4 regions of the Exiguobacterium sp. s50 genome follow, and region 3 is predicted to be linked to each of the others. Evidence: riboswitches for the same ligand, from Rfam matches in the RefSeq annotation. Region 3 holds a riboswitch; each other region holds the start of a gene.
What was found. Region 3 has a riboswitch for thiamine pyrophosphate ahead of KNP68_RS00140 (YkoF family thiamine/hydroxymethylpyrimidine-binding protein). Riboswitches for the same ligand answer to the same signal wherever they lie in the genome.
Positions count from the first base shown of each region.

Region 1: linked by a shared signal. The riboswitch ahead of thiT (energy-coupled thiamine transporter ThiT) and the one ahead of KNP68_RS00140 (YkoF family thiamine/hydroxymethylpyrimidine-binding protein) in region 3 are both predicted to bind thiamine pyrophosphate.
Region 2: linked by a shared signal. The riboswitch ahead of tenA (thiaminase II) and the one ahead of KNP68_RS00140 (YkoF family thiamine/hydroxymethylpyrimidine-binding protein) in region 3 are both predicted to bind thiamine pyrophosphate.
Region 4: linked by a shared signal. The riboswitch ahead of thiW (energy coupling factor transporter S component ThiW) and the one ahead of KNP68_RS00140 (YkoF family thiamine/hydroxymethylpyrimidine-binding protein) in region 3 are both predicted to bind thiamine pyrophosphate.

Region 1 covers NZ_JACSLP010000006.1:52,753-60,196, forward strand. The annotation lists gene rlmN (dual-specificity RNA methyltransferase RlmN) at 1-210, shown strand, start outside; gene KNP68_RS09770 (Stp1/IreP family PP2C-type Ser/Thr phosphatase) at 219-953, shown strand; gene pknB (Stk1 family PASTA domain-containing Ser/Thr kinase) at 959-2,902, shown strand; gene rsgA (ribosome small subunit-dependent GTPase A) at 2,947-3,831, shown strand; gene rpe (ribulose-phosphate 3-epimerase) at 3,833-4,489, shown strand; TPP riboswitch at 4,509-4,609, shown strand; gene thiT (energy-coupled thiamine transporter ThiT) at 4,686-5,258, shown strand; gene KNP68_RS09795 (thiamine diphosphokinase) at 5,258-5,845, shown strand; gene rpmB (50S ribosomal protein L28) at 5,904-6,092, opposite strand; gene KNP68_RS09805 (Asp23/Gls24 family envelope stress response protein) at 6,346-6,708, shown strand; gene KNP68_RS09810 (DAK2 domain-containing protein) at 6,731-7,444, shown strand, end outside.
Region 2 covers NZ_JACSLP010000002.1:66,470-73,913, reverse strand. The annotation lists gene KNP68_RS02755 (SDR family oxidoreductase) at 1-547, opposite strand, end outside; gene thiE (thiamine phosphate synthase) at 571-1,209, opposite strand; gene thiD (bifunctional hydroxymethylpyrimidine kinase/phosphomethylpyrimidine kinase) at 1,181-2,017, opposite strand; gene thiM (hydroxyethylthiazole kinase) at 2,017-2,805, opposite strand; gene tenA (thiaminase II) at 2,802-3,476, opposite strand; TPP riboswitch at 3,558-3,662, opposite strand; gene pelG (exopolysaccharide Pel transporter PelG) at 3,724-5,172, opposite strand; gene pelF (GT4 family glycosyltransferase PelF) at 5,153-6,571, opposite strand; gene KNP68_RS02720 (DUF2194 domain-containing protein) at 6,568-7,444, opposite strand, start outside.
Region 3 covers NZ_JACSLP010000001.1:18,178-25,621, forward strand. The annotation lists gene KNP68_RS00110 (CPBP family intramembrane glutamic endopeptidase) at 1-403, opposite strand, end outside; gene KNP68_RS00115 (lytic transglycosylase domain-containing protein) at 482-1,174, shown strand; gene KNP68_RS00120 (DUF1643 domain-containing protein) at 1,209-1,796, shown strand; gene KNP68_RS00125 (energy-coupling factor transporter transmembrane component T family protein) at 1,812-2,546, opposite strand; gene KNP68_RS00130 (ABC transporter ATP-binding protein) at 2,546-3,874, opposite strand; gene KNP68_RS00135 (ECF transporter S component) at 3,867-4,442, opposite strand; gene KNP68_RS00140 (YkoF family thiamine/hydroxymethylpyrimidine-binding protein) at 4,435-5,028, opposite strand; TPP riboswitch at 5,110-5,210, opposite strand; gene KNP68_RS00145 (GTP-binding protein) at 5,272-6,465, opposite strand; gene KNP68_RS00150 (hypothetical protein) at 6,568-6,831, opposite strand; gene KNP68_RS00155 (SMP-30/gluconolactonase/LRE family protein) at 6,844-7,444, opposite strand, start outside.
Region 4 covers NZ_JACSLP010000002.1:24,367-31,810, reverse strand. The annotation lists gene KNP68_RS02485 (tetratricopeptide repeat protein) at 1-25, opposite strand, end outside; gene KNP68_RS02480 (ribonuclease FAU-1 family protein) at 75-614, opposite strand; gene KNP68_RS02475 (DUF58 domain-containing protein) at 679-1,731, opposite strand; gene KNP68_RS02470 (AAA family ATPase) at 1,735-2,655, opposite strand; gene KNP68_RS02465 (hypothetical protein) at 2,754-3,446, shown strand; gene KNP68_RS02460 (hypothetical protein) at 3,539-4,285, shown strand; gene KNP68_RS02455 (aminoglycoside phosphotransferase family protein) at 4,287-5,255, opposite strand; gene KNP68_RS02450 (hypothetical protein) at 5,298-5,618, shown strand; TPP riboswitch at 5,643-5,741, shown strand; gene thiW (energy coupling factor transporter S component ThiW) at 5,806-6,294, shown strand; gene KNP68_RS02440 (hypothetical protein) at 6,358-6,624, shown strand; gene KNP68_RS02435 (GNAT family N-acetyltransferase) at 6,619-7,098, opposite strand; gene KNP68_RS02430 (YcxB family protein) at 7,080-7,444, opposite strand, start outside.

The sequences.
Region 1 (7,444 bases), on a different contig from region 3:
AAAGGCGTTAAATGCCACGTCAACTTGATTCCAGTCAACCACGTGCTCGAGCGCGATTACGTCCGCACACCACGTAAACAAATTTTTGCCTTTGAAAAAGTGCTCAAAGATCGAAAAGTGAACGTGACGATTCGTCGCGAACAAGGTTCGGATATCGATGCGGCTTGTGGGCAGCTTCGAGCGAAGGAGCGCGAACAAGAAACGAGGTAATCACGAAGATGGAATTAGCATACCGAACCGACCGAGGCCAAGTGAGAGCACAGAACGAGGATGCCGTCTTGATTTTAGGGGACGAACATGCCGGAATTGCTCTCGTGGCCGACGGGATGGGGGGACATGAAGCCGGGGAGGTCGCGAGTCAGCTCGTCATCGAGCAGTTTCGCCGTGCCTTCTCGACGCTTCCGGCCTCGCCGATGGAGATGGAGAATTGGTTCCGCCAAAACGTGGAACTGGCCAATGATCAAGTGCTCGATTTCTCGAAACAAGCCAACCTCCTCATGATGGGGACGACGATTGCCGGTGTCTGTTGGCACGACGAGACGATCGTCATCGTCCACGTCGGGGATAGTCGTGTATATGCCTTGAGAGATGATAAGCTGCAGCAATTGACGGAAGATCATTCCTACGTGAACGTGTTGAAACAACTCGGCGAATTGACCGAGGAAGAGATGCGCGTCCATCCGAAACGTAACATTATCACCCGTTCAATCGGCTCGAATGAGCATGTCGAACCTGATCTGCAAGTGTTTGCCGAACCCGAGTTTGACACGATTTTAATCTGTACGGACGGCTTGACGACTCATTTGACTGATGAGGAAATCAAGCAAGTCTTGAAACGTCCCGTCTCGGCGGACGTCAAGGCGGATCAATTGATCGATCAAGCCAACCGTTTGGGTGGGAGTGACAACATCACCGTTGCCCTCGTCCAGTTCACAGATAGAAAGAGAGGATGAATCCGATGCGAAGTGGAGAACGAATCAACGATCGTTATCGGATCGAACAGCAAATCGGCAGCGGCGGCATGGCAAATGTCTACCGGGCTCACGATGAGATTTTAAACCGAACCGTCGCCATCAAGGTGTTGCGATCTGAATTCTCGCATAACGAACAATTTATACGCCGGTTCGAACGGGAAGCCCACGCGGCGACTAGTCTGAACCATCCGAATATCGTCGCCATCTACGACGTCGGAGACGAGCGTGACATCTATTACATCGTCATGGAACACGTCGATGGGATGACGCTCAAACAATATTTGCAAGAAGAGTACATATCTGTCGACGAGGCGCTTCGCATCATGGGACAGATTTGTGATGCCATCGACCATGCCCATGCGAATCGAATCATTCATCGGGACATCAAACCGCAAAACATGATGATCGATCAGAGCGGCAACGTCAAAGTGACGGACTTTGGGATTGCGGTGGCCATGTCGAACGCGACGCTGACCCATACGATGTCAGTGCTCGGCTCGGTCCATTACTTTTCTCCAGAACAGGCGCGCGGAAAGTTCGCCGATGAGAAGTCAGATATTTATTCACTCGGTGCCGTCCTGTATGAACTCGTGACCGGACGCGTTCCGTTCATCGGGGAGACGCCAGTCGCCGTCGCACTTCAACATTTGCAAGACGACCCGATTCGACCGATGGATTTGAACCCGAACATCCCGCAAGCGCTTGAGAACTGCATCATGCAGGCGCTGGCGAAATCACCGGGCGCCCGTCACACATCGGTCGCCGCCTTTAAGAAGGATTGCATGACGGCGCTCGACCCGGAACGTGCGAACGAACCGAAACGCCTCAGTACGGAACAGGACGCATTCGATCAGACGCTCGTCATGTCACCGGTCGTCCCGGACGAACCGAACGTCAAAGAGACACCGGAACAACCGGTCGCACCGACCGAACCTGAGACAGCGAACCCGAAGCCGAAACGGAAGAAGAAGTGGTGGCTTTGGCTCCTACTCCTCTTCTTGTTGATTGGCGGCGGAATCGGGGCATATGTCATCGCCGATGAGATGTCCCGTGCCGTCGTGCCAGACGTCGTCGGGATGACGAACGACGAAGCGACGACCGAACTCGAAACAGCCGGTTTTGTCGTCGAAGCGACAGAGCGGGCGAGCGATAACATCGCCGCTGGCGACGTCATTTCGCAGACACCGCAAGCCGGTCGGAAACCGAAACGCGGAACGACCGTGACGATTGTCGTGTCGGCCGGGAAAGAGACGGTCGCGATGCCGGACGTCGAAGGATTGTCTCAGTCGGCGGCCGAGCGGACGCTCAAAGACCTCGACTTTGCGGATATCGAAATTCAATCCGAGGCGTCGGAGACGGTCGACAGCGGCGATGTCATCTCCCAGTCGATTGCTCCGGACAACGAGGTCGTCCCGTCTGAAGAGACGGTGACGCTCGTCGTCTCGACCGGTAGCAATAAAGTCGAACTCGCCAATTTAGCCGGGTATACGTTTGAGGAAGCGACGACGTACGCCGAACAGAATAGCTTGAAAATCGTCAAACGAGACGAGTATTCAACGAGCGTGCCCGCCAACCAAATCATTCGTCAGTTACCGACGGCTGGAACAGCCGTCGACCCGGGGACGGAATTGACCGTCATCGTGTCGCAAGGGGTCGAACCGACCGACGTCTCGATTGAACGGGAAGTCAACGTCGAAATCGATCCGCCTGCTGAAGGCGAAGAACCTGTGGCACTCGAGGTCGTCATTCGGACGGTAGACGCCCGTGGCGAAGTCGAAGTGTTGCGTGATAAGATAACGGAGACGACGACTTACTCGTATACGCTCGTCATTGCACCGGACGAAGTCGGAACCGCGACGATCGAAGTCGACGGGGAAGTCGTCCGGACGGATACGGTGACGTACGCACAAGCAAAAGATTCACAATGAAGAGGTGGCGCGCGCGTCGCCTCTTTTTCTAAGGAGGTCATAGGATGAAAGGTACGATTATTCGATTACAAGGCGGGTTTTATGATGTCATGACGGAAGAGAAACAAGAGATCCGTTGTCGCGCCCGCGGCAATTTCCGCAACCGGAACATCTCGCCGGTCGTCGGCGACGATGTCGATATTCAAGACCAAGGGGACGGCACAGGCTATATCTTGGCCGTCGATGAGCGGTCGAACCATCTCGTCCGCCCGCCGATCGCTAACATCGATCAAGCGTTCTTGCTGTTCTCGGTCAAGGAACCGGCGTTCTCGTTCCATCTGCTCGACCGTTTCCTCGTCTTAATCGAATCGAAGCAAGTCCATCCGATTATTGTCTTAACGAAAATGGACTTGTTGACGGAGTCGGAACTCGAAACGATTCAAGCGGCAGCGGCCTTATATCGGTCAATCGGCTATGAGGTCATCGAGACGTCGACGGAGACCGGGTCGGGGATTGAACAAATTCGTGGGTCGTTTAAAGAGAAGACGAGCGTGTTTGCCGGACAGACCGGAGTTGGCAAGAGTTCGCTCTTGAACGCGGTCGCGCCGGAACTAGAACTCGCGACCGGGAAAATCTCGAAGTCGCTCGGCCGAGGCAAGCACACGACGCGTCACGTCACGCTCATCACGCTCGCTGACGGGCTCGTCGCTGACACGCCTGGTTTCTCAAGCCTCGAGTTCCCAGAAGAACTCGAAGTCGAGGAGATGCGCTGGTGCTTCCCTGAGTTCGTCGAGCGGCATGACGACTGTAAGTTCCGAGGCTGTGCCCATTTGAACGAACCGGGTTGTGCCGTCAAAGCGGCCGTCGAGGCGGGAGAAATCGCTTCCACCCGTTATGAGAATTATGTTACGTTTATGGCAGAGTTAAACGATAGACAACGGAGGTACTGACATGATTAAAATTGCACCCTCGATTTTAGCGGCGGACTTCGCCAACCTAGAGGCAGAAGTGAAGGCGGTCCAAGAGGCCGGCGCGGATTATATCCATTTTGACGTCATGGACGGTCAATTCGTCCCGAACATCTCGATCGGTCTCCCGGTGCTCGCGAGCTTACGGAAGAAGTCGGACATGGTGTTAGACGTCCACTTGATGATCGACCAACCGGAGCGCTTCGTCGAAGACTTCATCAAGGCGGGAGCGGACATCGTCACCGTCCACGTCGAAGCGACGAACCATTTGCATCGCGTGCTTCAACAAATTAAGGCGGCCGGAGCCAAGTGTGGCGTCGTTCTCAACCCGCATACGCCGCTGTCATTGATTGAACACGTGCTCGGTGACGTCGACATGGTACTTCTCATGACGGTGAACCCTGGCTTTGGGGGTCAGAAGTTCATCGAATCGGTCGTGCCGAAAATCGCGGCGTTGAACGAGATGCGCCAAGCGCGCCGTCTCGACTTTGAAATCGAGATTGACGGAGGCGTCAACGCGGAGACTGCGAAATTATGTATCGATGCCGGTGCTGACGTGCTCGTGGCCGGCTCGGCCATCTATAACGAGCCGAGCTATAAAGACGCAATCGATAGCATTCGCAACGCATCTCGTGTATAATCGTCCATAGAACAACAAATATTGTCGCAAGGGGTGTCACATTCTGTGGCTGAGAGGCATACGCTAACCCTTTGAACCTGTTCCGTTCACACGGACGTAGGGATGTGGCGAAAATGCACGTTGCTACTCGATAGCAGCATGGCGTTTACGTCATGCTGCTTTTTGTCGTTCGCTCATATTTTAAGGAGGGAAATAGATGAAACAACGTTTAAAATTACAGGCGCTCATTGAAATCTCATTGTTCGCCGCACTCGGTTTGATTTTTGATTTGCTCATCCCGTTCCGGATGCCGCAAGGCGGGTCAATCAGCTTGGCGATGTTGCCGATTTTCGTCATGGCGTATCGTCACGGTTTGAAAGGCGGACTTGCGACCGGTGCACTTGTCGGAACGCTGCAACTGCTGTTCGGGGCCTATATCTTCACGCCGGTCCAGTTCCTGCTCGACTACACGTTCGCTTACGGTGTCGTCGGGATGGCGGGGCTGTTCGCTGGTCAAGTGAAACGAGCCGCCAAGGATGAGGCGAAAAAGACGCTCGTCGTTTATTTGGTGCTCGGCGCGCTCCTCGGTTCACTGCTTCGTTACGGGGCCCACGTCTTGTCGGGGATCGTCTTCTTCGCCGAATACGCGGAAGGTCCGGTCGTCGCCTACTCGTTCGCCTATAACATGACGTACATGCTCCCGTCCTTCCTCGTGTCGGCCGTCGTCCTCGTCCTCTTGTTCGTCTCGGCACCGCGCTTCGCGACGCTCGCGACCCGGGACGTCCGCTAATGCGGGTGTTGATTGTGGCGGCCAGCCCGGAACCAATCTCGGGACTCCCGCGTGACGTCGATTACATCATCGGCGTCGATGGGGGGTACGAGACACTGTTGAACCACGGGCTGAACCCAGATCTCGTCGTCGGCGATTTCGACTCCTTCACGGGCGAAGTGCCGATCGACGCCGTCCGTTATCCATCTGAGAAAGATGTGACCGACCTCGAGATCGCTCTCGAGGCGGCACGGGGGCATGGCGCGACGGAAATGCTCGTCTACGGTGCGCTCGGCGGCCGGCTCGATATGACGCTCAGCAATATCGGTCTGCTCGAGGCGTATCCTGAGATGCGTCTCGTCACGGCAGGGCAGACGGTACGACTCGTCGGGTCGGGACGCTATGAACTCCCGCGTCAAGACGGTCACTATTTGTCGCTCATCCCATGGAAGCAGGCGAACGTGACCATCCGCGGCGTCAAATATCCGCTCGACCGTCACGATGTCGTCAGCCATGAGGCGCTCACCATCTCGAACGAATGGGACGATGAAGCGGCGGACTTGATCGTGCACGACGGTATGGTGCTCGTGCTGTCTATCAAAAAATGAACACAAAAAAATCCCATCGGCGAATGCCGCTGGGATTTATTTCGTTCGTGTATAAAAATTATACGCGTTCAACGAGACCTGATTTAAGAGCGCGAGCTGAAACCCAAACTCGTTTAGGTTTACCGTCAACGAGAATACGAACTTTTTGTACGTTTACACCCCAAGTGCGTTTTGTCTTGTTGAGTGCGTGCGAACGGTTGTTACCTGATTTAGGTGATTTACCTGTTACGTAGCATTTACGTGCCATGCGTTTCCCCTCCTTTTTTATGTGGGTTCGTCCTAATAGACACTCGTTTATATTAGCACGGGTTTTTTCACGATGCAACTAGAAAATCATAGGATGACAAGAAAAAAACTTGACATTACTGGAAAGGATTTTAATAATGAATGAGGGTTACGGCTACAATTGACCGAGTTTATGGAGCAGGTTCTTTTAATAACTAGGTACTTATTGTAGAATGTAGTGAAGGAATCATTCCGAATAAAGGAGGCTACTCCATATGGCAATTGAAATGAAGACAACATATGGCAATATTGACATCACGAACGACGTGGTCGCGACACTCGCAGGCGGTGCGGCGATGGAATGTTTCGGCGTTGTGGGAATGGCGTCTCAAGCTCAATTGAAAGACGGGATCGCAGAACTATTGAAACGTGAAAACTACGCCCGAGGCGTGGTCGTACGTCAAGATGGAGAAGACGTACATATCGACATGCACATCATTGTAAGCTACGGGACGAAAGTGTCGGAAGTCGCATACAACGTGCAAAGCCGTGTAAAATACACGCTCGGTGAAACTTTAGGATTAAACGTTTCGTCGGTAAACATATTCGTACAAGGCGTTCGTCTGACGAATGACTGACGAGAACGAAGGAGGATTTGGTGTGGGTTTAAAACGTTTAGATGGATTGGTGTTCGCGAACATGGTCGCGAACGGTGCAGCCAACTTGAGCCAGAATGCGGATTATGTAGATTCGCTTAACGTCTTCCCGGTGCCGGACGGCGACACGGGGACGAACATGAATTTGACGATGACATCGGGTGCGAAAGAAGTGGCCGCACTCAACTCGGCGAATATCGCTGACGTCTCATCGAAGTTTGCACGCGGTCTCTTGATGGGGGCACGTGGGAACTCGGGCGTTATTTTGAGCCAGTTGTTCCGTGGTTTCGGTAAAGCAATCGAAGGCAAGACAGAAGTGTCGACAGTCGATTTCGCCGAAGCGTTGAAACGTGGCGTCGATACGGCATACAAGGCGGTTATGAAACCGGTTGAAGGAACGATTTTGACGGTTGCTCGTGAAGCGGCCGACGAAGCGCTCCGTGCTTCAGAGTCGACGAGCGACTTCAACGAGTTCATGGAACTCGTGATTGTCGAAGCGAAAGCTTCACTCGAACGGACACCGGACTTATTGCCGGTCTTAAAAGAAGTCGGCGTCGTCGATTCAGGCGGCCAAGGCTTGCTCGTCATTTATGAAGGGTTCCTCGCTAGCCTCGAAGGCAAAGAACTTGAGAAACCACATGCACCGGTCATGGATGCGCTCATTGAAGCTGAACATCATGCCCACGCTGCACAAGGATTCATGTCGACGGAAGACATC
Region 2 (7,444 bases), on a different contig from region 3:
AGAAGGCCGCCACGTCTGCACGTGGAATCTCACCCGTTGAGACGTCGCCCGTCTTCACTTTGCCCGTGCCAGCGTCGTCCGTGAGAGCGCCCGGACGAACGATCGTATACGTCAGTCCGCTCTCCTCGAGCAAACGATCGGCATGATGCTTCGCGACATAGTATGGTTTCATCTCTTCCGGCCATGCCGAACGATCTTCCGCCTTCAAGGCGCTGACCATGACGAACTGGTTTACATTCCCGTTCTTGGCAGCCTCGATGCTTTTCGCCGCGCCGTCAAGGTCGATTAACAGCGTCTTGTCGGCTCCGGTGCTACCACCTGAACCGGCTGCGAAGACGACCACGTCCATGCCAGACATTGCTTGTTCAAGTGACGAGACGTCACCTTCGAGGTCGCCTAGGACGGCCTGATAGCCTTTTGACGTGAAGTCATCGAGTTGCTCTTGTTTTCGAACCATCGCCGTGACTTGGTGTTTCCCTTCCTCGTGCAATCGTTCCACGAGCTGTTTTCCAATCTGTCCATTCGCGCCTATTACAAATACGTTCATCTGTCTTCCTCCTCGATTTGAATTCAGAGACAAGCGAAACGCCGTGTGGCTATGGCCACATCCGGTGCAGAAGCGATGGCTGAGATGACGGCGACGCCGTCCGCCCCGTCGTTCCGAATCATCGGGACATGTTCCGGTAAAATGCCGCCAATCCCCACGATTGGCAGCTCTCGATACATGTCTCGGACTTGCCGGATGAGTGTCGTCCCGTTCACTGCCCCGGCATCTTCTTTCGAAGTCGTCGGGTAAATTGGGCCAATGCCTACATAATCCGCATGCTCGATGGCTGCTGCCGCTTCTTCGAGCGTGTGGACCGAGACACCGAGCCACTTATCTGGACCAATCCGCTCCCGAACGATTGCGGCCTCGGCATCGTCTTGTCCGATATGCACGCCGTCCGCATCAATGCGCGCCGCCAATTCAACATCGTCGTTGATGATGAACGGGACGTCATACGAACGACAAAGTGCTTGCAGGGTCCTTGCCATCGCTTCTTTTTTATCCCCATACAGTGCCTCTTTACCTTTTTCACGAAATTGAAAACATGTCACGCCACATTGGAGTGCCGTTTCTACCGTCTGGAGCATGTCTTTCGTGTTCGGTGTCCCGCATACGAAGTAAAGCCGTAACTGTTCAGCGAGTGCCCGCCTTGATGGATTCAATCGTCACGCCCTCCTCTCCATACGCCACATATGCCCAATGGTTCGTCGGTCCGTGTCCGGCGCCGATCTCGAGGCCATGGGTGATGGCGCTTTGAATGAACCGCTTCGCCGTCACCGCCGCCTCCATGATGGAACGACCTTTGGCAAGTTCCGCTGTAAGCGCCGCCGAAAATGTACAACCTGTTCCGTGTGTATCGCTCGTCTGGATGCGCGGGGCCGAGAGGAGGAACACTTCTGACTCCGTCATGATCAAGTCTTCGGCAGTTTCACCTTCGAGATGGCCGCCTTTTAAAATAACCGCGCGCACACCGTACGCTAACATCCGCCGAGCCGCCTCGAGACGATCATTAAACGATCGAATCGTCAAACCGGTCAGCACTTCCGCTTCCGGCACGTTCGGCGTGACGACTGTCGCGAGTGGCAACAAGAAGGTCTTGAGCGCATCGACCGCCGTGTCCTGTAAAAGCGGAGCCCCTCCTTTCGCAATCATGACCGGGTCGACGACGAGTCGGTTGAAGACATGACGTTTCACCCCGGTAGCGACCGCCTCGATGCGCGACGCATCAAATAACATCCCGGTCTTACATGCTGCGATCGAAAAGTCCGAACCGATTGCATCGAGTTGTTGCGTGACGAGTTCCGGCGACACTGCTTCGACCCCATGCACCCCACGAGTGTTTTGAGCGGTGACGGCCGTCAGAACGCTCGTCCCGAACACGCCGAGCTCTTGAAACGTCTTCAAATCAGCTTGGATTCCCGCTCCCCCGCCAGAGTCCGAACCCGCAATCGTCAATACTTGCGGCCGCATCATAACACCACCTCAATACGGTCGCTCGGCAACTCGACGGCCGTCATCTTGCCGAGTTCATTCAAGAAATGAACGGGGAAGTCGCCCGGTCCGTCCGCCAAAGCGGTAGCCAGTTCGCCGCACCGGGCATATCCGGCGAGCGCTGTCGCCGTGGCCGTAACCGCATCCCGTTCGACCGCAAGGAACGCACCGACGACCGCACTCAGTAAACAACCGGTCCCTGTCGTCCGGGCCATCGCGCCAGTGCCGCCTTTAATTTCAATCGTCACGTCCCCGTCACTGACGACATCCGTCTCTCCGGTCACGGCAACGACACAGGTGTAGCGCTTAGCCGCTTCACGCGCGATGTGATTCAAATCATCCCGCGTTTCCCCGGCATCAACGCCGCGCGCCGCCGCGTCGAGACCAATCAATGTCGCGATTTCTCCGGCATTCCCACGGATGACCGTCGCACGGACAGATTGCAGAATCGCCTCGGCGACGTCGCGCCGAAATGAGGTCGCCCCGACACCAACCGGATCGAAGACGACTGGACGACCTGCTTGATTCGCCGCCTGTCCGGCTCGAATCATCGTACGTTCCGTCATTGCATCGAGTGTACCGATATTGAGCACGAGCGCATCGCTTAAAGACGCCATCTCGGCCACTTCTTCGACCGCGGACGCCATGACCGGGGCCGCCCCGATGGCGAGCAACCCGTTCGCTGAAAAGTTGGCGACGACGATATTCGTGATGTTGTGGATGAGTGGCCGTTCGGCTCTGACTTTGTCCCATAAGTCGCGCTTCATCGTGTCACCCCCGCCGGTAAATCCCACGACTCGAGCGTCCACGCCATCTCCCAAAACGCATGTTCATAATAACAACTCTTCAAGAACAACTGTTGATACCGAAAGCGTTCTTCCGCTGTCGCTTGTCCGGCGAGCACGTCGAGTCGTTCAATCTGTTCCTCGACGAGGTCGCGGAACCATTCCGACCCGTACGTCGCAATCCACGTCGCATAAATCGGATGATCGGGTGTCGCGTCTTTCATGCGTTCGCCAATCTCGTAATAAACCCAATAGCACGGCAAAATTGCTGCGAGCACATCACCGAGCGTTGGACCGGCATGTTGCATATGGAGCGCATAGGCGTAAGCCGTCGGAGCCGGCTCGAACGTCGCCCACTCTGCGTCCGTCACGTCGAGCAACGTGAAAAACTCACGATGCAGCGCATGCTCTGCTTCGATGGTATGGAGCGCGTGCGTCAAAAAGCGGCTCGCCACTTCCATGTTCGGGGCGAGGGTCGCGCCTTTCGCCTGTACTTTCGAGAACTGATTCAAATAATACGAGTCTTGCATGACGTAATGCCGAAACTTCGCCTCGTCGAGTTCACCCGTTCCGAGCTCGCGGACGAACGGATGGTCAAAGCTGGCTTGAAACAAGGTCTCGGCCTCTTGTCGTAGATGTGCGGTGAATGTCATGTTTTCTCCTCCTTTGTGATCAAAAAAGACGCCGCCTCCCATAACGGAAGCGGCGTCGGATTTACACAAAGTGTACGAAAACAATCGGTTCGCCCACTTCCCTACGCTAGCGTGAACTAGATCAGGTTCAAAGGGTCTGGACCTCGTCCATCTCAGCCGCGTCACGCGACTCCCCTAGTGGTAAACATTATGAAATTCGGTCGTCTACGACCACATCATATCAGTCTTTCCCTGTACTGAAAACCCTTTATCGCGAAAAGCGCCGGTTCAACAACGTCCCCATTTGCGAGAACCGCTCGGTGCCGAGCTTGCGACGGTTCGACGCGGCGAACACGTAATAATCGACTTTGCCCATATAATAAATCAAACGCAGGCCGGCCAAGAAGAACGTGATCGTTGTGCTGACGGCAAAGCCGACACCGTACCAATCGATGCCGCGCGGCAAGAGCAGTAACGTGAACAACGCGTTCAACGTGAAGAACGAGATGTTGACGAACAACGCCCCGCGCCGGTCCTCGAAATAGAGCAACAACAACGTCAAGATGAGAATCATCGCATTCGCGAACGCCGCGAGCGTCGTCATCCGAAAGATTTGACCGATCTCATCCGGGACACCAATCCAACTGACGAACACGCCCGCCATCAGGATGGCGAACAGCGTCACCACGCCTTGGCTCCGCGCAAGTCGAATCAACTCATTTTTCAATACGGACGTCATCGTCTGTTTCGCCTTCTCGATTTGATGGAGTGCCCCGCCGTAGTTGATCAATCCATAAAACGTACGGTAGCGCTCATAAAACCGGGTCTCGACAGCGACGACGAACAACAGCTGCGTCGGGATAATCGTCAAGTACGACCAAAAGATGGCCGTGTCATAATACGGGTTGAACAAGAACGAGTCCGCGATGATCACACGTCCTTCACCGAACCAGATGATGAAATTCGTGACCCAAATCCCGAGCACGTACAACACGCCGATGGCGAACAAGTCTGGATAGCGGTCGAAGTACTTGAAGTACGAGAACTCTTTCACCGCGTAACGGAGCGGGAACGTCCGGAGCATCGCGAAGAACAACCCGAACAACGTCACAATCATCCCGACCGTGAAACCGAGCAACAGCTCAAGACTCGACGGGTCGACCATGAGACGGCTAATCGCATAGACGCTCCCGACCGAGATGAGTCCGCCGAGCAGGAAGCTATAGGCCACGGCTTGATAATACTTGGCGGCACTTAAAAACAAGAACATGACCCAGATGACGTTAATCGTCATGAATAAAACGAACAACGTCAGTTTGTACAGAAAATCGAGCGGCGACAATAGCCAAAAGATACTATACAGCAAGCCTGCCGCGAGAATCGTCACTTTGAGCATCCCGGTGAACACCGGGAAAATCTCATGTGCCTTCTTCTCATAAAACAAGTCCGCCACGTATCGGGTGACGACGAGCTGTTGAAAACTGAACAAGATTTGCGAGAAGATGAACGCGTACGAGACCGAGATCATGAAGAGCGTCCGTTCGGCGAGCGACAACGTCGGCATTTGGAACGCCAACCATTGAATCGTACCGACGACCAAGATGACAATCAACCACGGTCCGGATGTGACGAGGCCGGAGAACGTGTACGCCTTCAGCCGGGACGAATAGTAGTCTTCTTGGAACAACTTCTGTAACTTAAACCCGATGCCCGCCATACTGTTCCCTCCTCGCTTCATAGATAGCCTTATAGCGGTCCACGACTTGTTGGAGACGATAATATTGGCGGACCCGCTCCCGTCCGTTCTTGCCGAACCGCATTCGTTCCTGCGGGTAATCCATCATCCATTCGACTTTGTCGGCGACCGCTTCCGGATGAACCGGTGGCACGATGAAACCGGCCGGACCAAACGGGTCATCCGCTCGTCCGTATAAAAGCTCGGAACAGGCGCCGACATCGGTGGCGACCCACGGAATCCCGGCGGCCATGCCTTCGAGAATCGCGAGCGGCTGCCCTTCCGAGATGCTCGTCAGGAGCAGTAAATCAAAGGTCGGCAAATACGTTTGAACGTCCACTTTCCCGGCCAGTTCGACATAATCACTCAATCCGCTCTGTTCGATGAGCAGACGGCACTCTTCCGCATATTCTTCATCCTCGTCGAGTGGACCCATGATTGTCAGTTTGAACAGACGATGCCGCTCCTGCAAAATCTTGGCGGCGTAAATCATCGTCTTCAAGTCTTTGATGGGAACGAGGCGGACGATGGCACCGATTTGAAAGAGGTCGTGCTCCGGACGATTGACCGTCGCCTGGATTTGTCGGTCGGCAATCCCGTTGGCGATAATTTTCGTCTTCTCGCTCGGGGCGCCGATCCATTCCTGATATTCGCGATTCCGCTCGAACAAGGTGATAATTTCATCGGCCGCGTTATACGCCTCGCGGGACAAGTGGTGGAAGAACCTGACCCATCTCGGCTTATACGGCGCCGGAATCCAATACGACTGTAAAATTTCTTCCTCGCGTTCACGGGAATAAATGCCATGCTCGGTCAAGATGAACGGGATCCCTTGCGTCTCTTTCATGTAGGAAGCGACTACCCCGGCATAACCCGTCGATACGGAATGGACGAGGTCGACTTTCGGGAGCGGCTGATGGAGCACCCGCAAAATCGGGGTGTACATGCTTTGCCACATCCAGAAATAGTCGATGAACGAGCCGCCGTTCATCTCTTCGGCGTAGGCGGCCTTCACGTTGCGCCAAAAGAACTCGCTCGCGAAAAACGCCTCGCTCGAAGGCACTTCTTTCCCGAGTAGTCGCAACGCTTGCCGGTTCGGGCTTCTTAACATGAGCCAATCCGACACGTTCTGTTCGTCGTCGGCACCCCACTTCAATCGTCCCCTCGCGCGTTCACCTACGTCGTTCAAATACAGATGGGTGATGCCCGAGACGTTCGGAGGGAGCGCGTATTTCATGTCTTCTGGCCGTTTCTCGGTCGGTTGAATCGAGATGATTTCAAACGACACCTCGGGCATCGCCTCGATTAACGTCTGCGTCCAGCTCGATACGCCTCCGCTCACGTACGGATAACTGCCCTCTAAGACAAGTCCGATTTTCATTGCGCTTCCCCCTTGATGTCGATCTCAGCGTTCGCCGATGTCAGTTTGACGAGATAGAGCGGTCGGTCGGCCTCCCACTGCTCGACCGTCCCGAAATCAAACTTTCCTGTCTCGAGTGACTGGCCCGGTTTCAGGCGAATCGTAAAATGAGACGGGTTGACGAGCCCTTCCCCGGCCAAATAGACCGTCGACTCATCGAACGTGACGTTCAAATCAGCTTGTTGGTATGTGATCATCTTTTCGGTCGCATAGTGTTGCGTATATGCCTCGAGGTGCGGATATTGATCCTTCACGTCGTGGACGATTTTGCGAAGACTCGCGAACATCGTATCCCAATCCCGACCGAAGGCCCGGTCGGGGTCGATGACATCATCCGGGTGAATGAAGTGGGAAAACACACCGAAGTTGGCGATTGCATCGACCATTTGGAAAATCGATCCGCGCTCTTCCCCGTAATCGCTTGTCACACGCGGGAAATGGTACAAGTTCGGATGCGTCGCATCAAATTCGAACTCTTGGACGAAGTCCCCGCTCTCCGGCTCCCCCGTGTAGAGCGAAGCAATCGTTCGCAGTTCTGGCAACGCCTCGGCGATCGCATCGACCCCAGTCCGGTTGAGCGCGTTCGACGGCGGAACGTATGACTTGAGCGTTTCAGCCGGGAAATAGTTCGCAAACACGGACTCGGCTTGAAGCAATGACCGTTTCATCTCGTCTTTATCTTGCCACGGAATGTACCCGTACGTCGGGTCAATCGGTTCATCGGCCGTGACGAGCGACTGGTGGTTATAGCCATGGAGTCCGATTTCCCCACCGTGGGCGATCAATTTGCGACCGAAGTAGAGCATTGGGAACTCACCCCGTTTGATTAACTGT
Region 3 (7,444 bases):
CGCCCCACGCTCTCGCCTCCTGAATCGTCTGAGGCAACAGTAGCCGTTCAATCTCGAGCTCATAATATGGCCGTAACCGGCGCCGCAAACCCGGAGACGTTTTCACGAGCAGATAGAACGCGATCAATGCGGAGATGAGGACGCTCGTCAAAAAGAAGAACTGCCAGGCGCGCAAATCCCCCTCGGCCGGGGCGAAGCCGAGCCCGACCGCTTCAGGCGGGACCTGGAACAAAAAGACGAGGGCGAGCAACAGCAAACAGAGCCCCCACGCCGATTTGATGGTCTGATCGTACACGCGGCTTCGTCCGAGCGTTTCAATCATCGGTTTCATCAACCGGGCGTTGAACAATTGGACAATCAATAAATACACGAGAATGATGGTAAAGACGGCCTGTTCGAGCATGGATATCCACTCCTGTCCTTCCTGTTAGCTATATGCTACACTATTCGGGTATTGTCTAGAAAGCTAGGAGGCGGAATCTTGAAACGATTGATTTTGCGACTGACCGGTCTCTTGCTTGTGATCGTGCTGTGCCTCGGCGCAATCGGCTGGTTTGGTCAACATGATAAAGTGAACAACGCCCTTTACCGGGCCTATTACGGGGATCATGGCATCCCCGCCGTCCATCGTGACGTTTATGAGGATGCGGCGGCGACCTATGACGTCGATTGGCGACTCCTCGCCGCGGTACATCGCGTCGAGACGATTTTCTCCCATAGCTCATCGATGCGTTCATCGGTCGGGGCGATCGGTCCGTTCCAATTCATGCCGCGGACGTGGCTCGGTTGGCAGTACGACACCGACGACCAAAAAGGAGATGTCCCCGAGGATGAAGTCGATTTGACAGACCTCGCCCTCATCGAACAGTATGGCGGTCTCGGACGGGACGGCAACAACGACGGTCAGGCCGACCCGCACAGTCTCGTAGATTCGGCCCATACGGCCGCATATTATTTGAGTGAGCACGGTGGGACGACGGCAGACTCGACGGATTCGATTCGGAACGCCATCTTCGAGTACAACCGAAGTGAGCAGTATGTCAACGATGTGATGTCGTTTTATGAGTCATATCAAACTGACGTGTCTTATTTACCAGATGACAAGGCGTCGGCGACGCAACAAGTCGCCCGCTATACGATTCGCTATTTGGAATGGTTCGCCGGCTGGGTCTGACCTGGCACTATTTGAGCAAAAGTGAGGAAACATTATGAACACCCATATCGAGGAAGTGACGATTCGCGTCAAGTCGGTCTTCAATGAGGACAAGACGAAACGATATATGCGAACGTACGAATTCACAGATGTCGTCGACGGCGTCATCTGTGCCGTCATCATCTACTCACCCCGGATGAGCGATGCCTTCTTGTCTGGCACGACCACACAGCGGGCGTATATGCTCATGCGTAACCATCTCGATCAACCGATCCGTGAGATGCGCGTCATCAGTCTCGTCCCGACACTCGCCATCAATGACAATCTGCCTTACGTCGAGTCACAGCTTGACGAGGTCAACTTTCATTACGTGGAGGAAACGCTCGACGAGGTCGAGGCGACCGGCGGGATGGTGATCGTCGGCTGGGGCTCTCCAGGCCGCTTGATGCACCATGCGACTCCGTATAAGACGCTGTTCGCCGACCACGAGGCTCATATGTTCTGTATCGGTACGACGTCCAAAGGCGAGCCGCAACAGATTCGTATGGCCAACGAGAACACTGTGCTCGAGGCGTTCAATAACGAATCGGTCAAACCGAAGTTTAGAATCGTGAAAGAAACGAAACAAGACGACTCCGAGTGAGTCGTCTTGTTTCGTTTATATGCCAATCCACACGCTCACTCCGAACAATACAATCAAGAGCGACGCCAACAGAAAGTCGTACCGAGTGATGGCGACGACTTCATACGTCGCTCGTGGTTCGCCCGTGAACCCGCGTGCCTCCATCGAGAACGCGATGCGTTCCGCTTGTCGGATCGATCCGGCCAGAAGCGGGATGATTAAATTCGGAACGTGCCGAATGTGATCGAGTCGCGTCTCTAAACGAACGCCTCGCAAAGCATGCGTTTCATACAGCTGCATCAGTTCATGCTTCAAAATCGGAAAGAAACGAAAGCCGACGAAGACACTGTAAGCGATTTTAGGTGACAACTTCCCTTGTTGCATCAAGCTGTAGACGAACCGTTTGGGATCCGTCGTCAGTGTGAACAGGAGCGACAACGCCGTGAATGCTAATACCCGTAAGGAGAGCGTCGCTGCTAGTATCACATTCTCGACGGTGACGTCGTTGCCGAACAGCGTGAACATGACCTCCCCGCTCGTCTCTTTTCCAAAGACGAGCGTCGTCCACAATGTCCCGAGCGCGGTGAATAAAAACGGAACCATGAATAGCCCCCACCGCTTCCAGTTCACGTTAGAAAAAAGAATTTGAAGTATAAGCGTTCCGATGAATACCGCAAGCGGCGTCCATGGATTGTACACAAAGGCGAGACCGAACATGAGCAACGTGACGGTCATAAATTTAATCGTCGGGTTCATCTCATGAAACGTCATCACGATTCCTCCAGCAATAAACCGTGAGCTTGTAGTAGCTCTGTCTCATTCCAGAGCGATGCATCATATGGCCCACTCAAGTAACCTTCATGCATCAAGTAATAGGTGTTCGCGATTCGGGCGAAACTAAGGTCGTGTGTCACAAACAGAACCGTCTGGCCGGCGCGGATTCGTTCAACCATCAATTCATAAAGCGCACGAAGCGATACCTCATCTTGTCCAGCAGTTGGTTCATCGAACGCGATGAGCCGTTTATTCGAGAGCATCATCACGCCGATGGCGAGCCTTCGTTTTTGACCGTGACTAAGCGAGAGTGGATGGTCGTTACGAAACGGTCCAAGCCCGAGCCGGTTCATGATGTCCCCAATCGGACGATCATGGCCATATGCGAGTTCACGTGTCACATCACTCGTGATAAATAGATGAGCCGGAGATTGTGGGACGAGTCCGACTTCTTGATGTTCGCGGGCAAGGCTCTTGAGCCAAGTCGATTTGCCACTGCCGTTTCGACCAAGTACGGCAATGAGATCACCCTCGGCGACGGTCAGCTCGCTCGTTGCTAGGTTGAATGTTTTTCGTTTCAATTGCGGTACGTGAAATAAAATAGTATTTCCTTGTATCACTTCAACCGGAGAGAACGTATAATCCGGGCGGGCAACGAACGGTCCGTCATAGTTGATGCGTCCGTTCACGAGTTCCACTTCTCTGTCGAAGAATCCGCCCCATAGGAAGGGTCGATGCTCGATGACGACAACGTTTACCGTCTGTGCGACGTTGTCGAGCCACTGAACGAAACGGGTTGAGGTTTCGGGATCAAGGTGCGCGAGCGGCTCATCGAGTAGTAGCCATTCCGGCTTCCCGATCAAAGCACAGGCGACAGCGATTTGTTGCTTTTCACCACCTGACAGGTCATGAATGACTCGGTCACGATAATCGGTCAACTGCAATTCCGCTAAAATCTTGGCCACACGCGCCATCATCTCGTCCCTCGCCACGGCAAAATTTTCGAGTGTGAAAATCAATTCCTCCTCGACCGTTTGCATGACGAACTGACTGTCAGGATCTTGAAACACCGTTCCAACACGACGATTCACCTCACCAGCTGCATACGTGTCGTAAGAGCGGTCAAACAAATATAGTTTTCCCGTCACGATGCCATCGCAGTTCTCTGGATACAGACGATTCAACAAAGAGAACAACGTCGATTTTCCCGACCCGCTCGCCCCCGTGATGAGTGTCCTCCCAGCAGTTAATTGAAGCGTGATGTCCGTCAATACTTCGCTCTGTTTTTCCGGATAGCGGAATGACAGCTGTTCTGCCTCAACCATGCACACGTCCCTGACGCGCGATGGCATACCCTTCGAGCGCACCCGTCCGAAGCAACAAGTCGCTTAAAATCTTACCTCCCAGACCGGCAATGAGCATCCCGCTCGTCGCTCGTAACGCGAACATCGTCGCCACGTATGTCGGACTGAGGGCAGCGAGTCCACCCATGACGTACGTATACGCGAAACTAGTCGCAGCTGCACCAAATCCGGCCAGCATGAGCACCCAAAGGTCATATCGCTTGTAGCTCGTGACCGCAAACGCTGCTTCAGCACCAAGTCCTTGAATGATCCCGACTAAAATAATACGAGGTCCAATCGCGTTACCAATCATCATCTCAATCGTCGCCGCAAGCACTTCGGACAAGAATGCGGCGCCAGGTCGGCGGATGATATAAGCCGCAATAATCGAGACGATGAACCAAATCCCAAAAATCCATTCGTACGCGATCGGTCCAATCAAGCCAGCCCATAGATTCCCGACATGGACGAACGCCAAATAGACGACAGCGAACACGACCGATAAAATGGCCAACAAGACGATTTCTTTTAACTTCCACGACTTAAGCATGCTGTTGTCCCTCGTGTGACGGGCTGTTCACGCTGAACGTCACCGTCATGACGACGTGGCTCGTCTTCGCACGGACCCGGTCGAACGTCGCCTCGTAAAATGAAAACACCGGTTCGATGTCGCCGTGAATGCCCGAGGCGTAATGCATCGAGTCATTGAAGACGCCACGCTCTTTCGCAAAGGCAATTTCTTCGTAGATGATGTCCATATACTTCGCGTCCCCGAGCGGATAGAGGGCGAACTGGGAAGAGACGTACTGGGTCGATACCGGACCGTTCACAGGATCAGTTGTCACGTCGAGCAGGTTGTCTCCTGCCGTGTCGCCTGGGCAGCCGACCGAGAACGTCCCGCTCATCGACATATGTTCCCCGTTCTTCGACGCATGTGACAAGACGGCTTTGGCCACGTCGAACACATGCTCACTGCGTCCCCGGATGACCGTCGAGACGTCATCGGTATGCCGCCAAACGTTTTGCAAGTTCGTCTCTTTCAATGCCCCTTTGATGACACTCACAAAATCAGATGTCATTGGGCTCAGCGTAAAGCGGAATCCGACGATCGGACTCGTACCACATTGGTTGTTCATGTTCTATTCCCCCTTATTGTATGTACACAAAAAAGCCGCATCCATGAGAATGCGGCCACTCGTCCAATGTAATAATCCATTAGAAAAAGTGCCACACTTCCTCACGCCGGTATTACCCGGATCGAGTCATAAGGGATTGGAGCCATGCTCACATCTCAGCCGAAGCACCCCTAGTGTAGTCCAATGTATGCGGTTATCTATGCAACGAGAAGTATAGACGACCGCTCCGAATTTGTAAACGGTTTATGTGAAAGTCACGATACCGTTCCCCGGAAGCGTGTCCTGCAACGTCGTCCAATCGAGCGCCATCTCCTCATCCGTCAACAGACACGCGTCGAGTCCGGCCTCGATGACCGCACGCTCCATCCGCTGCCCGATCAAGACGAGCTCCGTCTGACGGTCCCCGTACGGCTCGACGTAGTCGGCGGCGAGCTCAGGTTCTGCCGTGAACATGAGACTCCGCTCTTCCTCCGGCAGCGTCGCGAGCCAACGTCCCGCGTGTTCGAGCGTCGATGCGTACCCCGCTTGCGAGAACAGGCAGGCGATGTCGTTCCGGGAGGCGATCCATAAGAAACCTTTGGCGCGGACGACTTGATCCGGGAACGCCTCGATCCAGGCGTGGAGCCGCTCCGGATGAAACGGACGGCGGCGGCGATAGACGAACGAACTGATGCCGTATTCCTCCGTCTCTGGTGTGTGTGTCTCGGCCTCTAGTTCTTGAATCCAGCCGGCGGCGTGCATCGCCTGCTCGAAATCGAAAAGATTGACGTCCAACAGCTCCGTCAACTCCACGTTCGCGTAAACTGACGTCAACAGTTTGGCGGTTGGATTGAGCGCCTTCAACAGCCCGGCCATCTCACCGAGTTCTGTCTCGGTCACGCGGTCCGCCTTGTTCAAGACGATGATGTCCGCGAACTCGATTTGGTCGACAAGCAGGTCGACGACTTCGCGGACGTCCGTCTCATCGATGGCCTGCTTCCGTTCATGAAGCGACTCGCCCGAGTTGAAATCTTTCAAGAACCGATACGCATCGACGACCGTCACCATCGCATCGATATAGACACGGCTCGTCAAGTCGATGCCAAGGGCGTCATCGGCGTATGTAAACGTTTGAGCGACCGGAATCGGTTCTGAGATGCCAGATGACTCGATGATAATCCCGTCGAGCTCACGGTCGTTCGTGATCTCCTGTACCGCTTCGAGCAGGTCCTCACGGAGCGTGCAACAGATGCAGCCGTTCGATAGCTCGACCAATTTTTCGTCCGTCCGCGAGAAACCGTTCTGCTCGATCAATCGTTCGTCGATGTTCAACTCGCTCATGTCGTTGACGATGACCGCATATTTCTTGCCGGACCGATTGTTCAACAGATGATTCATCAATGTCGTCTTGCCGCTCCCTAAATAACCGGACAGCACCGTGATTGGAATTCGTTTCATGTATCTTCACTCATAAATCGTAATCATTACTCTTTAGATAATGACGGGTCACCTTTGTCTTGTCAAGAAAAAACACGCCCGTTCCCGGACGTGTTCCTTTCCCTATTCTTCCAACGCCTTGCGTTCCGCCTCGGAGCGGGGATACGTGTTCGCTTGCCACTCGGCCCGATAAATCGAATCGAGCTGCGTCAGACCGACCTCATCCTCATCCTTATCGGCATCGACACTCGGGGCCTCATCCCAGCGCGGATTCAAATACGTGTGGTCGTCTTCCTGGTTCGAATCCAATAGTTTTTGAATCCCGACCCGGGCCACTGCCGCGAGTGCCAAACCGATGCCTGCACGAACGAGCAATCGCTTCACCATCTCCTTACCTCCTTATCGTCCAAACCGATAGAGCGGCATCCCTTTCACGTCTGTATCGATTTTAAAGACCGACCCTGCGTCCGGATGAGCTTTGAGCGCCTCCTCATCCATCCCCTCACGAGCCGTCGTGATGGCGAGTTGGTTCAAGTTATCGCCGACAAAACAGCACGACGTGACGTTCGGGGCCGGTACGAGCACCTCGAGCACTTTTTCCCCTGTCTTTGGGTCCCAGCGCGAGACGCGGCCGCCGGCAAAGTGCGCAATCCATAAGAACCCTTCCTCATCGGATGTCATGCCGTCCGGGAATCCTTCCTCGACTGTGAAATCGATGATGGCTTTCCCTTCGCCGAGCGTCCCCGTCTTCAAGTCGAACGCGTACTTACGCACCGTCTCGGTCGGTGTATCAATATGATAGAACGTCGAATGGTCGGGTGACCATGTCAGTCCGTTCGACAATGTCAACTCGCTCAACATGACCTCGGTCGTGCCGTCGCGATTCAGGCGGTATAGCGTCGCTTGTTCCGCCTCGTCTTCAAGATGCAGCGTGCCGGCGAAGATGCGACCGTAAGGATCGGCTTTCCCGTCATTGAATCGAAGCTTTCCTTCAGGATCG
Region 4 (7,444 bases), on a different contig from region 3:
ACGTCTCGGTATTGATGATTTTCATGATTCGTCCCCCTGTTTTTTCTTTCACTGTACCAAAGGGAACAGGTCGTTCAAAGTTTTTGCTTTAACTCGGTGTAATGCTCGTTCGCCAAGTCGAAATAGACGAAGTCCCGACGTTCAATCCGGTCGAGCGTCGCATGGAAGTCACGCCAGCCCTGCTCGACGAGCTCCGGCGTCAGTTCTCCGGCCACCGTCGCTTCCTCGAACTCGTCCTCGTCTTTGCGGACGACGTCCCCGTTCGGGAAGATGAGGATGTCGAGCAACAAGTCGTCCATATACGGGATTCCGTCCTCGTATCCGATCGCTTCGACGATATCGATGTACCATTGAACGATGTGTCCTTCATCATTAAACATGACGGTCACACCGAACTGCTCGTCGTCCGGGAAATATTGGAGCCAGGCGTAGCCAGCGTCGGCGACGATGAACTCTTCTCCCTTGTGCATCTTATATTGAGGTGCGCGGACCGCATCGATTTGAAACAAGGCGACGGTCCCGGAGAAACGGTCATCATGTACCTCCATTTGCGCGTAGCGATGTTGCAAAATCCGTTCCCAGTCTCGACGATTGGCAAATTTCCGTTTTGGCATATGTCTCTCTCCTTTTGACCCAATTCATACGTAAAGAGTTCGCCAAAATCCGACATTTCCCTGTTCAATCGTACAGATTGTGTTGATTGAACGAGACGAGGTGGCTTTGCTTCAATCGTTTTCGCTCGACCATCCGCGTAAAGGCGTCTGTCGAGATGAAGCGATTGCCTGGGTGAATCGTCGCTAACTGTAGCAAGATGAAGCGTATGCCGCGCTCGCCTTCCTGAAGCGGGACATGGAGCATCGTCCCATCCTCATTGAATCGATTTAAAAACAACTCGATTTTGCAGTCCTCTTTTAACAGGCGCGATGTGACGAAGGCGGTTTGGCTGATGAGCGATTCAAAGTCGTGATGGAGCGTATAACCGGACGGACCGGTCAAATCCAAGGCGAACGTGAACGTATCGAGCGTCGTCTGTTGAAACACTTTCGACTGCAGTCGTCCGAGTTTTGCGGTCGCATACCAATCGATCTCCTTCACCGGTTCCCCTTCATACGGTTTCGACCCGATCAGTTGCAACGGATTTCGAAGCGGTGACGCCAAAAGTGGCCGGTCCCCGAGCGCTAGCCGCTTCGTCCCGACCGGTGGATGTAACAGGAGCGATGGAAGCACGGTCCACTCTGTATCGACCGGTCGTTCATACAAATACGTCCCAAGGCGAAACGGGAGCGTGACGGCGATGACGCATTCCTCGAACATGGCTGGACCGCGATACTCGGCGCGCACGACCAATTCGTGCCGGGCTCGACCGACATCGACCTCATAGTCGAGCACGTTCGGAAGGCGCTCATGCGCCGGAAAGCTGATCCCTGAGCTCGACTTCAAACGAACCCGTAGTGGTAGTCCGAGCCGATTCAACTCGTCCACCCCATCAACCACCAACACGAGCCGACTCTCATCTCCGACAAACAGCAATTCTTCGTATTGTGTGAACCGGAGATCGATGTGCCGCTCAAGTTGTTGCCGCGTCCGCTCGAGCATCCAAATCGCACTCGCTATAATGAAACATAGATAGCCCAACCCATAGACGTACGGGAAGAACACGAGTATGGCTCCGCTCACGAGATATATAGGGAGGAGCCGGCGCTGCAACGAGGCGTGCGTGGACAGGATCATCCGTCAGCCCTCGACCGGCACGGGCACCGTGTCCAGAATGTGCGCGACGACGTTCGCTTTGGTCGACTTGATGCCGCCTTCGAGCGTCAAGCTGATGCGATGGGCGAGCACGTACGGCGCCACGGCTTTGACGTCTTCCGGGATGACATATAGCCGGCCGGCCAAATAGGCATAGCTTTGACACGCGCGGAGCAACGCGATCGCGCCGCGCGGGCTGACCCCGACCTCGACAGACGCGTGCGCCCGGGTCGCATGGACGAGACCGAGCATATAATCGAGGACATCGTCTTGAATCGCGACTTGTCTCGTCTCGGCTTGTGCTTCTTGCAGCGAGGCGAGTGACGTCACGGCTTCGATGTGTTTGCGGGTCTCGGTCAACACTTGCAACAACAGTTCCCGCTCTTCGGCGGCGTCCGGATAGCCGACCGGAATCGAGATGAGGAACCGGTCAAGTTGCGCGTCTGGGAGCGGGAACGTCCCGGCCGATTCAATCGGGTTCTGCGTGGCGATGACAAAGAACGGTTTCGGCATCGGATACGTCTTCCCACCAATTGAGACTTGTCGTTCCTCCATCGCTTCGAGCAGCGCCGACTGGGTGCGCGGGACGGCCCGGTTGATTTCATCAATCAGGACGACGTTCGCGAAAATCGGACCTTGCCGATGGTCAAAGCCTTGCGTCTTCATATTGAAGTAGTCGGTCCCGATGACGTCGGACGGGAGCAAATCGGCCGTAAATTGGATGCGCGAGAATGACCCGTCCAAACTGCCGGCGATCGCTTTGGCGAGCAACGTCTTCCCCGTTCCAGGTACGTCCTCGAGCAAGATGTGCCCTTCGGCGAGAAGCGCCGTGCAGCAGAGCCGGACGACTTCACCTTTCCCCAAATACACTTCATTCAACTGTTTGATGACCGCTTCGATTCCCATTTCGTTCCCCTCCGTTGGTAGATGTCTTATTCGAAGTTTACCTGTTTATGGTAATATAGACAATAAATAGTCTGAACATTCCGATAAGGAGGGAAAAGATGAAGTGGTCATCTCGATTTATAGGGTTCCTTGTTGTGACAGCTTGTCTCGTAGTGATGTTCGTCTTTATCAGCAAGGAGACGTTCAGTTGGTTCCAAACAATCAATACACCTGCTCCAATCAGTGTGATCGAAATGGGCAAGCCAGAAGAGGCACCACCGCCAAAAGGTGGTATTGATTTGGGTTCTACCGATGAGAAGGGAAACGATGGAGAACGGCAAGTGAAGGAAGACATGCTCAAATTCAAATTTGGTAGCGGGAATGGTGATGCCCCAGGCGGACTCGGCACATTGTTCGCCTTCCTTGCCGCCATCGGGTTGACCGTCTATGGCGTGCGTAGATGGCTGCGTCGTCGACGGGGGAAAGGATTCACGTTTTCTAGTAGACAGAATGCCTTGGCGCCACTGTCTCTCAACGCGGACACATCGATTGAGGCACGGACGTTCCCGATGCTCACGAATATCGAACTGAGGGATTGGCTGATCACGTTCAACGCGTCGCTCGCCCCTGAGTTAAAACTTCGGACGAATGAGACGGTCGTCGACTGGTTCGAGCGCATCGAGCTGACAGATATCGATGCCTCGCTCTATCATCTGATTCGCTATGGTCCCGCATCCGATCATGACATCCCGTTCGAGCAGCAACAACGCTTTCACGAGGCACTCGACCGCTACTTGAAGCGGCAACCCTGAGCGAGAAAGTACCCGGGTTCTCAATGACTGGCAAACATGCTACGCTCATTGATAACAGGAAAAAAATGTAACTTTCTTAGGAGGTTTGATTGATGAAACGCCTAGGCCTACTCGGATTCAGTGTGTTTTTATTGACCGGGTGCACCGATTCCGTTGAGCAACCCATCGTCCCAGCCGATACAAATGAGCCGTCGTCCGAAGACATCACCGCTTGGACGCGAGAAGATTTTAAGGACGTCTTCGACCAATACGAAAAAGTAGCGCCGCTCTTGACGGCACTCGAGAACGATGGTCTCAAACCGTTCCGCGAGACGTTCGAGCACGTCGTCATCGCCGGCGACGGCATCCAGCATACATACGCCGATATTCATCCGTTCAAACTCGATGACGGCACGTACGCCACCGTCTATGAGAGCGAGAACGGGGACATCGCTAACGGTCCCGAGTCGGTCGCCCCGCTGTTTTGGCAAGAAGCATCGTTCCTTCAATTCGTCGAAGAGATTGAAAAACGGAAATATGGGACGAGTGCCCCACCGACGGACGTCGTTTTGACCGAAGACGAGTTTCAGGCGCTCTATAACCGTCACGCTTATACGTCCGCACTCATCGTCGAGCTCGACGAATGGGGCGTGCAAGTCGCGCGTGACCCGCTCGAGAACGTCATCATCGCTGGGAACGGGGTCAAGGAAGTGAAGGCCGATTTGATCGTCTTTGAGGTCGAGGGTGGCTATGCCATCGTCTATGACCGGGACGGTGAGATCTTCAAAGGGCCGGAGTCGATTGCTCCGCTGTTTTGGAGCGAGACGGATTATGAAAACCTACTCGAGAAACATGAATGACTTATGGGACACGTCGTTTCAAGTCCCGGTACTCGAGTAGCAAATTGAGCCATTGCGCCGGCTTATCGCTCGACTCAGCTACATCGTACCGGTACCTCGTCACATACACATGCCACGACAAGGCACGATAGACGCAACCGAGCTCTTCGGCGATCAATAGATGACGCCAAAGTACGTCCTTGGGTGCGACGCCGCTCCACGCTTCCAAGTAAACCGTACGCATCGTTTGAATCTGTTCATACCAGGCGACCTCGTCTTCTTCCGGCAATAAGTCGTACAGCGCGTTCCAAAACACGCGCACGCTGAAAAACGGATGCGTGACGGTCGCGTCGCCCCAGTCGAGGATACACAAATCATTCGTCCGTTCCCGCCAGAAGATGTTGCCGCCGTGTAAATCACCGTGCTCGAGACTCATCGGCATCCCAATCGCCAGCTCATCGCACATCGCGATCAATTCATCTTGAAGCGCGAGCATAGCCTCGGCTTTGTATTGCTCGAGCCCGGCGCAGAGCTCAGGTAAATACGTGCGAATTTCGCCCTTCAACTTGGCCGGTCGACGGTCCGGGATGCCGTAAGACAAGCAGGTCTCGATCTGGTCGACCTCCTGTCGCTGCAGCTGTGCGTATTGACGCAACGCCGCTTCGTATCGACTCACGTCCGGTCGTTCACGTAGCGCCTCTCCGCCGATGTCTCGCATGAGCAACCAGTTCCGGGCTGAATCGATGGCGATGACGTCAGGCACGAAATCAGGATGCCGCTCGGCCAGAAACGCCGACAATCCGGCCTCGCCGCGGCTGATATCGGTCACCGCTTTGGCGTAGTAACGTTCCTCATCGAGCGCGCCAACAAGCAAGTACGTCAAATCGGTATCTTTGATCACGTGCCACCTCGCATTCGGCACGTTTGCCTCAATCCATCGTTCGAACCGTTCACGAAACGATCGGTCACGCCATGGGATTGCCTGTCTCATCCTGTTCACCCTTTCTTTCATCATCTCCTAGGAGGAAACGATATGGACGTTGTATATTACTCATACCCGGTCGATGCCATCTTGTATATGTACTTAGGGGCGACGGCCGTCGTCAGTCTCATCATCGGGCTGCTCGTTTGGCGTCTGTTCAAGCGCCGAGCTGTCGGCTTTTGGACAACGCTCGTTCTCAGCTTTGTCGGGCTGTCGCTCTCGCTCGTCTGGTTTCAAAACGCGTCCGTCGCCGTGTTCATGGGGACACTCCCGTGGTTGATTAATCTCGTCTTTTCCCTTTTGCTGTACGGCCTATTCGTCGGCATCGCCTATGTCACGTTCCGACCGCGAAAGCTCGACCGCGTCAAATGACGGTATGCTATACTCATGTTAATAAACGACCACTAGGGGAGCCTTCGGGCTGAGACGGCATGCGCCGGACCCTTCGAACCTGATCTGGCTCATACCAGCGTAGGGAAGTGGTGTGGGATTCGTCTGTTTTTCCACGCCACTTTTCCACTTGGAGAAGTGGCGTTTTCATTTTGAAAGGAGACTATCTATGCGTATTCAACAACTCACTTGGATGGCGATGCTCGTCGCCATCGCCGTCATCGGTTCCCTGTTCATCTCGATTCCGACCGGTGTCGCCCGTGCCTATCCGATTCAACATATGGTGAACGTCATCGCCGCCGTCACCGTCGGACCGATCGGGGCCGTTCTCGTCGCGTTCGTGACCGGACTCGTCCGTGTCATGACCGGTACTGGGTCGCTCCTCGCGTTCCCTGGTGGCATGATTGGCGCACTGCTCGCAGGTATCTTTTATATGAGGACGAACCGCGTAGCCTTCGCCGCATTTGGTGAAGTCATCGGGACCGGCCTCATCGCTTCGCTCGTCGCCGTCCCGTATGCCAAGTTATTGATGGGGACCGAGTTCGGGGCGCTGTTCTTCTTTCCAGCCTTCCTTGCCTCGAGCGTGACTGGGTCCGTGCTCGGCTGGATTGTCTTGGCTCGGGTCAAACAATTGCGACCGCTCACGGCGAAGCGATAAGTACTTCCCTCCCACTGATAGTAAATGGTAAAATCAGGATATCAGATATTAGGAGGTCATTTTTTGAATCGATTGACGCTATTACTGGTTGCCACCGCTTGCTTGTTCATGTCCGGTCTCTTGTACACGCTTGAACGCATCGCCACGTTCACCCGCTGGAATGCTCAAATTGCGACGGGCACGTTCTCCAGCGAGCCGATGTTCGTCGATGTGCTGCTCCAAAACGTGTTCATCTCGATTTTCGGAGTGGCTGCGATCGTTCTCTTTTTCAAAGCGGGCAGTGCTGTTCAAGGCTCAACGACGACGAAAACAGGGACGGCCGACTTATGACGGCTGTCCCTGTTTGACGTGATACACCCAAATCTCTTCCCCGTTCGCCTCATCAATCAGGCCACTGTCGACAAATCCCCCCTTCGCATAGAACCGTTTCGCCGGTTCGTTCATCGGATGCAGACTGAGGATGAGGTCATCGACATCGAAGCGTTCTTTCATCCACTGAATCGTAAGTTGTAAACATGTTGAACCGATGCCTTTCCCTTGCTCTGTCACATCGATCATAAATCGATCGAGCCAGATGTAACGCTCCACCTTGTTCTCGGCCCCAATCATCATGAAGCCGACGGGATGCTCATCGCGACAAAGCGCATAGCACTGCCACGCATATTTGACATCGGTTTCCATCTCGCGAAGCGATTCGGCGTTTGTTTCGATAAAGCGAGCTTGGTCAGAAGCGACGGTCAAGGCGACAACAGCCTCCCGGTTTGTGTCATCGACAAGTTGAATCGTCAGCGTATCGGCAGCCATCGGCGCACCTCTTCCATGTCCAGTCCGCGCTTCGGCAAGATATAGGCGCTGACCGAGGAGTTGTATAGATACACATAATCGTCCTCCTCGACGACTTCCTTGATTCCTGCCCATGACACACGCGTCTCGCCGAACTCATTTAAATCGCGCAGACCAGTCTCCTCCAAATCCATCGTGTGGGGACCAATCATGCCTTCGTTGCTGCGTTCGTCGATGAGACGCCGCGTCTGCTTCCGGACATGCCGTTCAAAGTATTTCGGATAATACAGGAACCAAAGAATACTCGCGACCCCGTATATGCCATATAGCCACCAGTCCGTCTCTTGGAGCCACGTCGCCAGCACGA